2 linked regions of the Xanthobacter dioxanivorans genome follow. The protein of the gene in region 1 binds, or shares a complex with, the protein of each later gene. Links are inferred from orthologs where the notes say so. Each region holds a gene or a part of one and is shown on either strand. Other genes may lie near its edges.

Region 1 (4,726 bases):
CTGCGCTGCGGCGGGGCGGAGACCAAGCGCGACATGGAGAGCGGGCGCGACGAGGTGCGGGTGATGACCGTGCACGGCGCCAAGGGGCTGGAGGCGCCGCTCGTCATCCTCGCCGACACGGTGGACATGCCCCGCACCCGCACCTCCGGCGGCCTCATCTGCGTGCCGGGGCCGGATGGCGAGGTGCCGGTTCTGGCGCCCCGCAAGGCGGAGGACCCGGCACGGCTTGCCGCGGCCCGCGCCGCCGCCGCCGCGCGCGAGCTGGAGGAGCACCGGCGCCTGCTCTACGTGGCGCTCACGCGGGCCGAGGATGCGGTGATCGTCTGCGGCGCCGAGACCCGCGAAGCGGGCAAGGACAAGCCCCACGCCCGCCCGGAGGGCTGCTGGTACGACCTGGTGCGCGCCGCGCTCGAGGACGATGCGCAGGAATGCCCCGCCCTCGGTTTCGAGGGCACGGTGCTGCGCTGGAGCAAGGGGCCGGGTCTTGCCGTCGCCGGCCCGGCCGCGCCGCTGCCCGCCGCGGCCGGCGGGCCCGTGGCCGCCTTTCCCCATCCTGCGCCCGCCGAGGCCGCCTTGCGCGTCCTGCGCCCGTCCAGGGCCGAGGCGCCGGGACCCGCGCCACTGCGCACGCCGTCGGTCGTGGCGGGGGGGCTTCCCGGGCTCTCTCCCCTGGTGCGCGGTGACCTGGTGCATCGCCTGCTGGCCGGCCTGCCGGACGTTCCCGCGGCCGAGCGTGAGGCCGCCGGGCTGCGCCTGCTGCGCCACGCCGCCGACGGCGTCGCCGATGGGCTGCACCGGGAGGTGCTGGAGGAAGCGTTGGGGGTGCTGGGCCATGCGCCGCTCGCGGACCTGTTCGGCGCCGGCAGCCGGGCGGAGGTGCCGGTGGTCGGCCGCCTGCCCGCATTGGATGGTAATCCGTTCCATATTTCCGGACGGGTGGACCGCCTCGCCGTCCAGGGCGGGCGAATCCTCGTGGCCGATTTCAAGACCGACCGGACCCCGCCGGAGCAGCCGGGCGAGGTGACCGAGGCCTATGTGGCGCAGCTTGCCGTCTATGGGGCGCTGCTGTCGGCGTCGTTCGGCGGCCTGCCGTTCGAGGCGCGGCTCATTTACACAGCCGGCCCGCGTGTCTTTTCCCTTGATGCACAGCGGCTCGCCGCCGCGCTGGACGGGCTCGGCGTGTCATCCCCGAAGGTCACCTCGGCGTGACGCGCCTTGACGGGAAGGGGAGGGGCTCCCTACGTTCAGGCCCAAGATTCAGTGGTTCCCCCAAATCTCCCCTACGAGGTCTGCTATGTCGGTCGAGAAGGTATCGGATCAGAGTTTCGAGCAGGACGTGATCAATTCGAGCGCTCCGGTGATCGTGGACTTCTGGGCCGAGTGGTGCGGCCCCTGCCGCATGGTGGGCCCGATCCTCGAGGAAGTGTCCGGCGAGATGGGCGAGAAGGTGCGCATCGTGAAGCTGAACGTGGACGAGAATCCGCAGACCGCTTCCAAGTACGGCATCATGTCCATCCCCACCCTGCTGCTGTTCAAGGACGGCAAGATCGCCTCCCGCCAGGTGGGCGCCGCCCCCAAGGCGAAACTGGTGCAGTGGATCAACGGCGCCATCTGAGGCGTAGATCGTCCCGCACCGGGATCAGGACGAAGAAGCCCCGGCGGGAAGCCGGGGCTTTTTTATGGGCGTTGGAGTTAGGGGGCCATCTCGACCACGCGCCCGGCAATCGCCAGCGCGCTGGTGAGACCGGGCGATTCGATGCCGAACAGGTTCAGCAGCCCCGGCAGGCCGTGCATTGCCGGCCCCTGGATCAGGAAGTCCGCGGACGCGCCGCCGCTCACCTCGATCTTCGGCCTGATCCCGGCATAGCCGGGCTCCAGGTCCTCGTCCCGCACCTGCGGCCAGTAGCGGCGGATGGAGCCCAGCATGCCGGCCTTGCGGGTCGGGTCCACCCGATAGTCCCGCTCGCTCACCCATTCCACGTCCGGCCCGAAGCGCCCCTGTCCGCCGAGGTCCAGCGTCAGGTGGGTTCCGAGCCCGCCGGGCTCCGGCACCGGATAGATGAGATGGCGGAACGGCACCTTGCGGCCGCAGGTGAAATAATTGCCCTTGGCCATGGCCTGGGCCGGCACGCGCGCTTCGGGCATGCCTGAGATGCGGCTGGCGACGCCGGGCGCGTCGAGGCCGGCGCTGTTCACCAGCAGGCGGCAGCCGAGCATCATGGGGCTGGCGCCGCCGGTGCGCACAACCAGGCCGCCCGTCCCGGGCTCCGCCGCCTCGAAGGGCGCCTGGAGGGCGAGCATTCCGCCGGCGGCCTCCATGTCTCCCTGGATCGCGAGCATCAGCCCATGGGTATCGACGATGCCGGTGGACGGCGAGAGCAGGGCCGCGTGCACGCCGAGCGCCGGTTCGAGCCGGCGCGCCTCGCCCGCATCCAGCAGCCGCAGGTCATCCACTCCGTTCGCCGCCCCGCGCTCCGCCAGCCTCTCAAGGTAGCCCACCTCCTCCGCGCTGGCGGCGACGATCAGCTTGCCGAGCCGGGCGTGGCCGACGCCGTGGCTGGCGCAGAACGCATAAAGGGCGTCGCGGCCCTTCACGCACAATTCGGCCTTGAGGCTTCCTGGCTCGTAATAGATGCCGGCATGGATCACCTCGGAATTGCGCGAGGAGATGCCGGTTCCGATGGCCTCCGCCGCCTCCAGAACCACCACCTCCCGCCCCGACAGCGCCAGCGCGCGGGCCACCGCGAGGCCGACGACCCCGGCCCCGACGACGATGCATTCCACCTGGTCCATGGCTCGGCGCTCACTCGTCCGCCGCCACGAGGATCGCGCGTTCCGGCGGGATGTGCAGAGTGACCGGCCGGCCCTCCTCGAGCAAGTGGGAGGGGAAGGCATGGGCCCTGATCGAGCCGCCGGGCCAGCCCACGGTATAGACGATGACGTCGCCGAGGATCTCGCGCCGCTCGATCCGCGCCGGCCAGGTATTCTCCGGAAGGTGGCTCTCGCCAGGGGTCGCGGCCGGCGTGGAAATCTGCGGGTAGACGGTGCGGACGGCGATGAGCTGGCGGCCGCCGGTGGTGACCTTCGGCAGGTTCTCGCGCGGCGCGCACCGCATGTGCGCGCCGCCCACCTGCGCCAGGATATGCCCGGAGCCGTCGCGGCCCGTGACCTCGGCTTCCAGAATGTTCGCCGCGCCGACGAAATCGGCGACGAAGCGGCTGCGTGGGGTGTCGTAGATGTCGAGCGGCCGTCCGGCCTGCTCGATCCGCCCTTCGCGCATGATGATGATCTGGTCGGACATGGCCATGGCCTCTTCCTGGTCATGCGTCACGTAGATGGTGGTGAGGCCGAGGCGGTTCTGCAGGTCCTTGAGCTCGGTGCGCATGCGGGCGCGCAGCCGGGCGTCTAGGTTGGACAGCGGCTCGTCCAGCAGCACCGCCTTCGGCGAGAAGGCATAGGCGCGGGCGAGGGCGACCCGTTGCTGCTGGCCGCCGCTGAGGTCGGTCGCCGGCCGGTCGATGTAGGCGGCCATGCCCACCATGTCGAGCGCGGAGAGCACCCGGCTGTGCAGCTCCTGCCCGCGCACGCCCTGCAGGCGCAGGCCGTAGCCCACGTTCTCCTTTACGCTCATGTGCGGCCAGATGGCGTAGGACTGGAACACCATGGAGAGCCGCCGCTTCTCCGCCGGCACGTTGATGCGCCGGGCGGAGGAGAACACGGTCCGCCCGTCGACGATGATCTCGCCTTCGAGCGGCGTCTCCAGGCCGGCGATGGAGCGCAGCATGGTGGACTTGCCGCAGCCCGAGGGGCCGAGCAGGGAGAGGTGCGCGCCCGCCGGCACCGACAGCGACACCCCATGCACCGCGATCTTGCCCTCATAGGCGGCGACGAGCCCGCGCACCTCGATGAACGGCGCGGGCGCGGCCGCCGGCCTCTGCTCCCCGGCGGCAAACGCCGCATCGGCGGCATAGGCGTGCGGCGCGGCGGGTGTGTTGATCTGAGCGTCCATCATTCCTCCAGATTGTCTTGCCGCGGGCGCTTCGGCCCTTTTTTCATTCACACGCCGACACCGCCCCCGGTGGCCTTGCGCACGACCAGCAGGGTGGTGAGCAGGATCACCGTCTGGACGATGACGAGGGCGCTCACCTGCGGCAGGCCGCCGGAATCCCAGAAGCTGAGGATGGCGGGCCCGAGCACCGGGTTCGCTGCGCTGGACAGGAAGATGGAGGCGCTCACCTCGCGCACCGACACCATGAACAGCAAAGCGAAGGTGGCGGTGAGGCCGGTGGACAGCAGAGGCAGGGTGACGCCGGCGAGGATGCGCAGCCGCCCCGCTCCGAACACCCGCCCGGCCTCCTCCAGCGCCTTGTCGATCTGCACCACCACCCCGCTCATGCTGCGGTAGCCCAGCGGCAGGAAGATCACCACATAGGCCAGCAGTACCGCCCACAAGGTGCCGTAGATCTTGAACGGCAGGACCAGCACCGCCCACATGAAGCCGAAGGCGAAGATGAGGTGCGGTACCGACTGGGGCAGCATGATCACCTGCTCCAGCAGCATCCGCCCACGCCCGCGGGAGCGGTGGATGACCCAGGCCAGCAGCGCCGTCAGCAGGGTGCCGATCAGCCCCGTGCCGAGGCCGAGCAGCAGGCTGTTGCCGATGGCGAGGCGCGCCGTCGGATAGTCCCACAGCACGTACCTGAAGTTGGCCAGGGTGAACGCGTCG
Region 2 (4,193 bases), 410 kb from region 1 along the record:
AGCACAGTTATAGACGCTGCCGATGACAACGGCAGCGGAACTGAACGGGGTCCAAAAAGAAAAATGCCGGGCCCGGTTAGGAGCCCGGCAAGTATCGCCGCAGAGCGGCGAACCTTCCAGAGGGGAACAGCTGACGCACCGCACAGGATGCAATCAGCGCTTGGGTAAAGTGCCCGTCCGTTAGGCATTTTGCAATGGAGACTGATCGCATATCAGGCATGTGCCCAGCGCTTGGCTCGACGGCGTGACAGGCACCAGTTTACCATCGACGGTCATAAATCAGTAATTCCAGCGCTGCGCCTTGGAGATGAGAAAGTCGCGGAAGACCTGGATGCGCGCCACCGAGCGCATTTCCTGCGCGTAGGTGAAATAGGCCTCCAGCTTCGGCGTCTCGCGGTCGGTGAAAAGCTGCACCAGGGAAGTGGAATCGTCGGAGAGGTAGTCGGGCAGCGTGCCGATGCCCACCCGCGCTCCACGGCGCGCTTGAGGCCGAGCACGTTGTTCACCTCGAAGGCGGGAATGCGCGGGGTCGAGCCGTCGCGGCCGGCATGCTCCAGCCAGTTGAGCCCCTGGAAGTAGGAGGGAATCGGCCCGCCCAGCAGCAGGATGCGATGCTTGTCGAGCTCGTCCAGCGAGCGCGGGTGGCCGTGGCGCTTCAGATAATCGGCCGAGGCGTAGGCGTGGAAGTGAACGGTGAACAGCTTGCGCTGCACCAGGTCCGGCTGGACCGGCTGGCGCATGCGGATGGCCACGTCCGCCTCGCGCATGGCGAGATCCAGTTCCTCGTCGGTGAGGATGAGCTGGATGCGGATGTCGGGGAACAGGTCCACGAACTCGCCCACCCGCGCCGTCAGCCAGTGGGTGCCGAGCCCCATGGTGGTGGTCACGCGCAGGTCGCCATTGGGCTTCTCCCGGCTGTCGGTGAGCTGCGCGCGCGCCGATTCGAGCTTCAGGAACACCTCATGGGCGGTGCGGTAGAGCAGCTCCCCCTGCTCGGTGAGGATGAGGCCGCGGGCGTGGCGGTGGAACAGGGGTACCTTCAGCTCGGCCTCGAGCGCGGAGACCTGCCGGCTCACCGCCGATTGCGACAAGCCCAGCGTCTCGCCCGCATGGGTGAACGAACCGGCTTCGGCGGCGACGTGGAAGACCTTCAGCTTGTCCCAATCCATCAGCCCCAGCCCCTCACCCGTCACCGGCCATTCTCCGCCGGGACTGCCACATGGTTCAATCGGTTAGAACGAAGAGTCCGGCGCCGCGCCTTCACACAGATGCCTCCATCGCGGAAGCACCTGCCTCCGGGACGGGGCGCGGCGGGAGGCGGGCTATTCGGCCGCCTTCGCCACGCTTTGGTGCGCCAGGAAGCGTTCCGCCTCCAGTGCGGCCATGCATCCACGGCCCGCCGCCGTGACCGCCTGGCGATAGATGTCGTCGGCCACGTCGCCCGCCGCGAACACGCCCGGAACCGACGTGGCCGTGGAATCGGGAGCGGTCCAGACGTAGCCGCTTTCCTTGAGCCTCAACTGGTCTTTCACCAGCTCTGTGGCAGGCGCATGGCCGATGGCGATGAATATGCCGTCAGCGCCGAGCTCGGTGAGGGCACCGGTCCGCACGTCGCGCAGCCTGGCGGCGGTGACCTTGGTGATGGCGTCGTCGTTCAGGCCGACCACCTCGGCGAGCTCCGCATTCCAGACCACGTTGACCTTGGGATTGGCGAACAGGCGCTCCTGCAGGATCTTTTCGGCGCGGAAGCCGTCACGGCGGTGCACCACCGTCACCTTGGAGGCGAAGTTGGTGAGGAACAGCGCTTCCTCTACCGCCGTGTTGCCGCCGCCCACCACGACCACCTCCTTGCCGCGATAGAAGAAGCCGTCGCAGGTGGCGCAGGCGGAAACGCCGAAGCCGCGATAGGCCGCCTCGCTCTCCATCCCCAGCCAGCGCGCCTGGGCACCGGTGGCGAGGATCACCACGTCGGCCACGTAGGTCGCGCCGGATTCGGTCACCATCCGGAACGGCCGATGGGAGAGATCAAGGCTCGCCACGTGGTCGGCGATGATCTTCGTGCCCATGTGCTCGGCCTGGGCGCGCATCTGCTCCATCAGCCACGGACCCTGGATCGGGTCGGCGAAGCCGGGATAATTCTCCACATCGGTGGTGATGGTGAGCTGGCCGCCGGGCTGGATGCCCTCGAAGAGCACCGGCTCCAGCATCGCGCGGGCCGCATAGATGGCCGCAGTATAGCCGGCGGGGCCAGACCCGATGATGACGACCTTCACGTTCTGGGCAGTCATAATGTCCTCGGAAAACGCTGCGTCGGGCCCTGCGCCGACGCCATGCGGCGCGCCCGGAGCCTGTCCCGCGCCAGCGCGGGAGCCATGCGCGAATGTAGGGGCTCTCCTGCACCGCCACAAGGCACCGGCTCCGCTGCCGATCGAAGCGTTCCGCCGCAGGGCCGCGCACGGCGGCGGAACGCTTCGCGGACGCACCCCGCGAAAGATTATTTCGTTGCGTTGCGGCAAACGCGCACTAAGGTGCCGCTGTCCGTTGCCCCACAGGAGCCTCGCCTTGACCGTTCGCCTCGACGCTGTCGATTGGAAGATCCTCGACGAGCTGCAGCGGGATGGGCGCATGACCAACGTGGAGCTGTCACGCCGCGTCGGCATCTCCGCCCCGCCCTGCCTGCGCCGGGTGCGGGCGCTGGAAGAGGACGGCATCATCCTGGGCTATCGGGCGCTGCTCGAGGAAAAGCGGCTCGGCTACGACCTGATGGCCTTTGCCATGGTGCACCTCATCAGCCAGGCCGAAACGGACCTCGACGCCTTCCAGCAACGCATCGCCCAATGGCCTCTCGTGCGCAGCGCCTGGATGCTCTCCGGCGACGTGGACTTCCTGATGCTGTGCGTGGCGCCGGACCTGCGGACCTTCCAGGCCTTCGTGCTGGAGATCACCGCCGCGCCGAACGTGCGCAACGTGAAGACGGCGCTCACCCTGAAGCAGGCCAAGAACGCCCCCGTTGTGCCGCTGGAATCGGGAGTGCCGAAAGGCGCCTGAGGGCGGCTCCGCAGCGCGAAGCCCGTGCGGAGCGATGTTCCCCCCGGGCGAGCCGGGGGACCACGCCGCCACAAGAGGCGAGAAGCGGGAAAGCCGGCGCCCGGACCGTCGAGCCGGCGTATCCGGCTCAGGCCCAGCGCACCCCGACGATCTCGAACGATCGCGCGCCCTTCGGGGTCACCACCTCCACGGAAGAGCCCTTCTTCTTGCCGATGAGCGCCCGCGCCACGGGAGAGGAGATGGAGATGCGGCCGGCCTTCGCGTCAGCCTCGCTGTCGCCGACGATCTGCCAGACCTTCTCCTCCTCGGTATCCTCGTCGACGAGGGTGACCGTGGCGCCGAATTTCACCACGTCGCCCGAAAGCTTGGACACGTCGATCACCTCGGCGCGCGACAGCTTGTCCTCCAGGTCGGCGATGCGGCCCTCGTTCAGCGACTGCTGCTCCTTGGCGGCGTGATACTCCGCATTCTCGGACAGGTCGCCATGGGCGCGCGCCTCGGAGATGGCGGCGATGATGCGCGGACGCTCCACCTGCTGACGCTGCTTCAACTCTTGCTCGAGGGCGGTGTAGCCCCCCGCCGTCATGGGAATCTTCTCCATGGGTCCTTCTTCAGACCTCCTGAAATGTCGGCGCGCCGGATTCGCCGTGAACCGGCGCATCCGACGCCTGAAACAGAGCCGCGGCCTGAAGCGCGGCGCTCCAAAACCTCGGCGACCGCCCGCGCGGGGAGACATCTCCCACAGCGAAGGCTCCGCCGCCCCCCTCGGCCATCCGGCGAGGGGAGACGACAACGAAAACGCCCGTGGCGGAACGAGATTCCACGCGCGCCGCGTCCAACCGGGGACGCAGAGTCAGGCGACGGAGGCTTTCCCCCGCGCCAGATCGGACGCCCCGTGCCCACCGGCACTGAAATAGCCCTGCAGCGGGCGCACCGTCAGATCGCCGCCCACATAGGCCTTGATCCCCTGCGCCGCAGCTATGGCTCCCGACAGCGTGGTGTAATACGGCACTTTCTGCAAGAGGGCCGCCCGCCGGAGCGAACGGCTGTCGGCCAGGGCCTGCGCCCCCTCGGTGGTGTTGAAGACGAGCTGCACCCCGCCGTTCTTGATGGCGTCCACGATGTGCGGCCGGCCTTCCAGCACC

The links. Proteins that work in one complex are often made in the same cells at the same time.
Region 2: the proteins of trxA (region 1) and trxB are in contact, whole or in part, in a crystal structure (PDB 1F6M), measured with the Escherichia coli proteins. The link is inferred for Xanthobacter dioxanivorans from one-to-one orthologs.

Annotation. Positions count from the first base shown.
Region 1 is NZ_CP063362.1:2,796,866-2,801,591, forward strand. What follows is about bases 1-2,954. They hold trxA (thioredoxin), read left to right. Parts: upstream 1-1,294; coding sequence 1,295-1,615; downstream 1,616-2,954. Other genes in these bases: addA (double-strand break repair helicase AddA), read left to right, coding at 1-1,209; EZH22_RS13180 (NAD(P)/FAD-dependent oxidoreductase), read right to left, coding at 1,693-2,793; EZH22_RS13185 (ABC transporter ATP-binding protein), read right to left, coding at 2,804-2,954. In the rest of the region: more of EZH22_RS13185, read right to left, coding at 2,955-4,009; EZH22_RS13190 (ABC transporter permease), read right to left, coding at 4,057-4,726. UniProt on the Escherichia coli protein: Participates in various redox reactions through the reversible oxidation of its active center dithiol to a disulfide and catalyzes dithiol-disulfide exchange reactions.
Region 2 is NZ_CP063362.1:3,201,012-3,205,204, reverse strand. Bases 308-3,124 are described here. They hold trxB (thioredoxin-disulfide reductase), read right to left. Parts: upstream 2,292-3,124; coding sequence 1,323-2,291; downstream 308-1,322. Other genes in these bases: EZH22_RS14950 (Lrp/AsnC family transcriptional regulator), read left to right, coding at 2,563-3,048. In the rest of the region: transcription elongation factor GreA, read right to left, coding at 3,176-3,649; carB (carbamoyl-phosphate synthase large subunit), read right to left, coding at 3,902-4,193.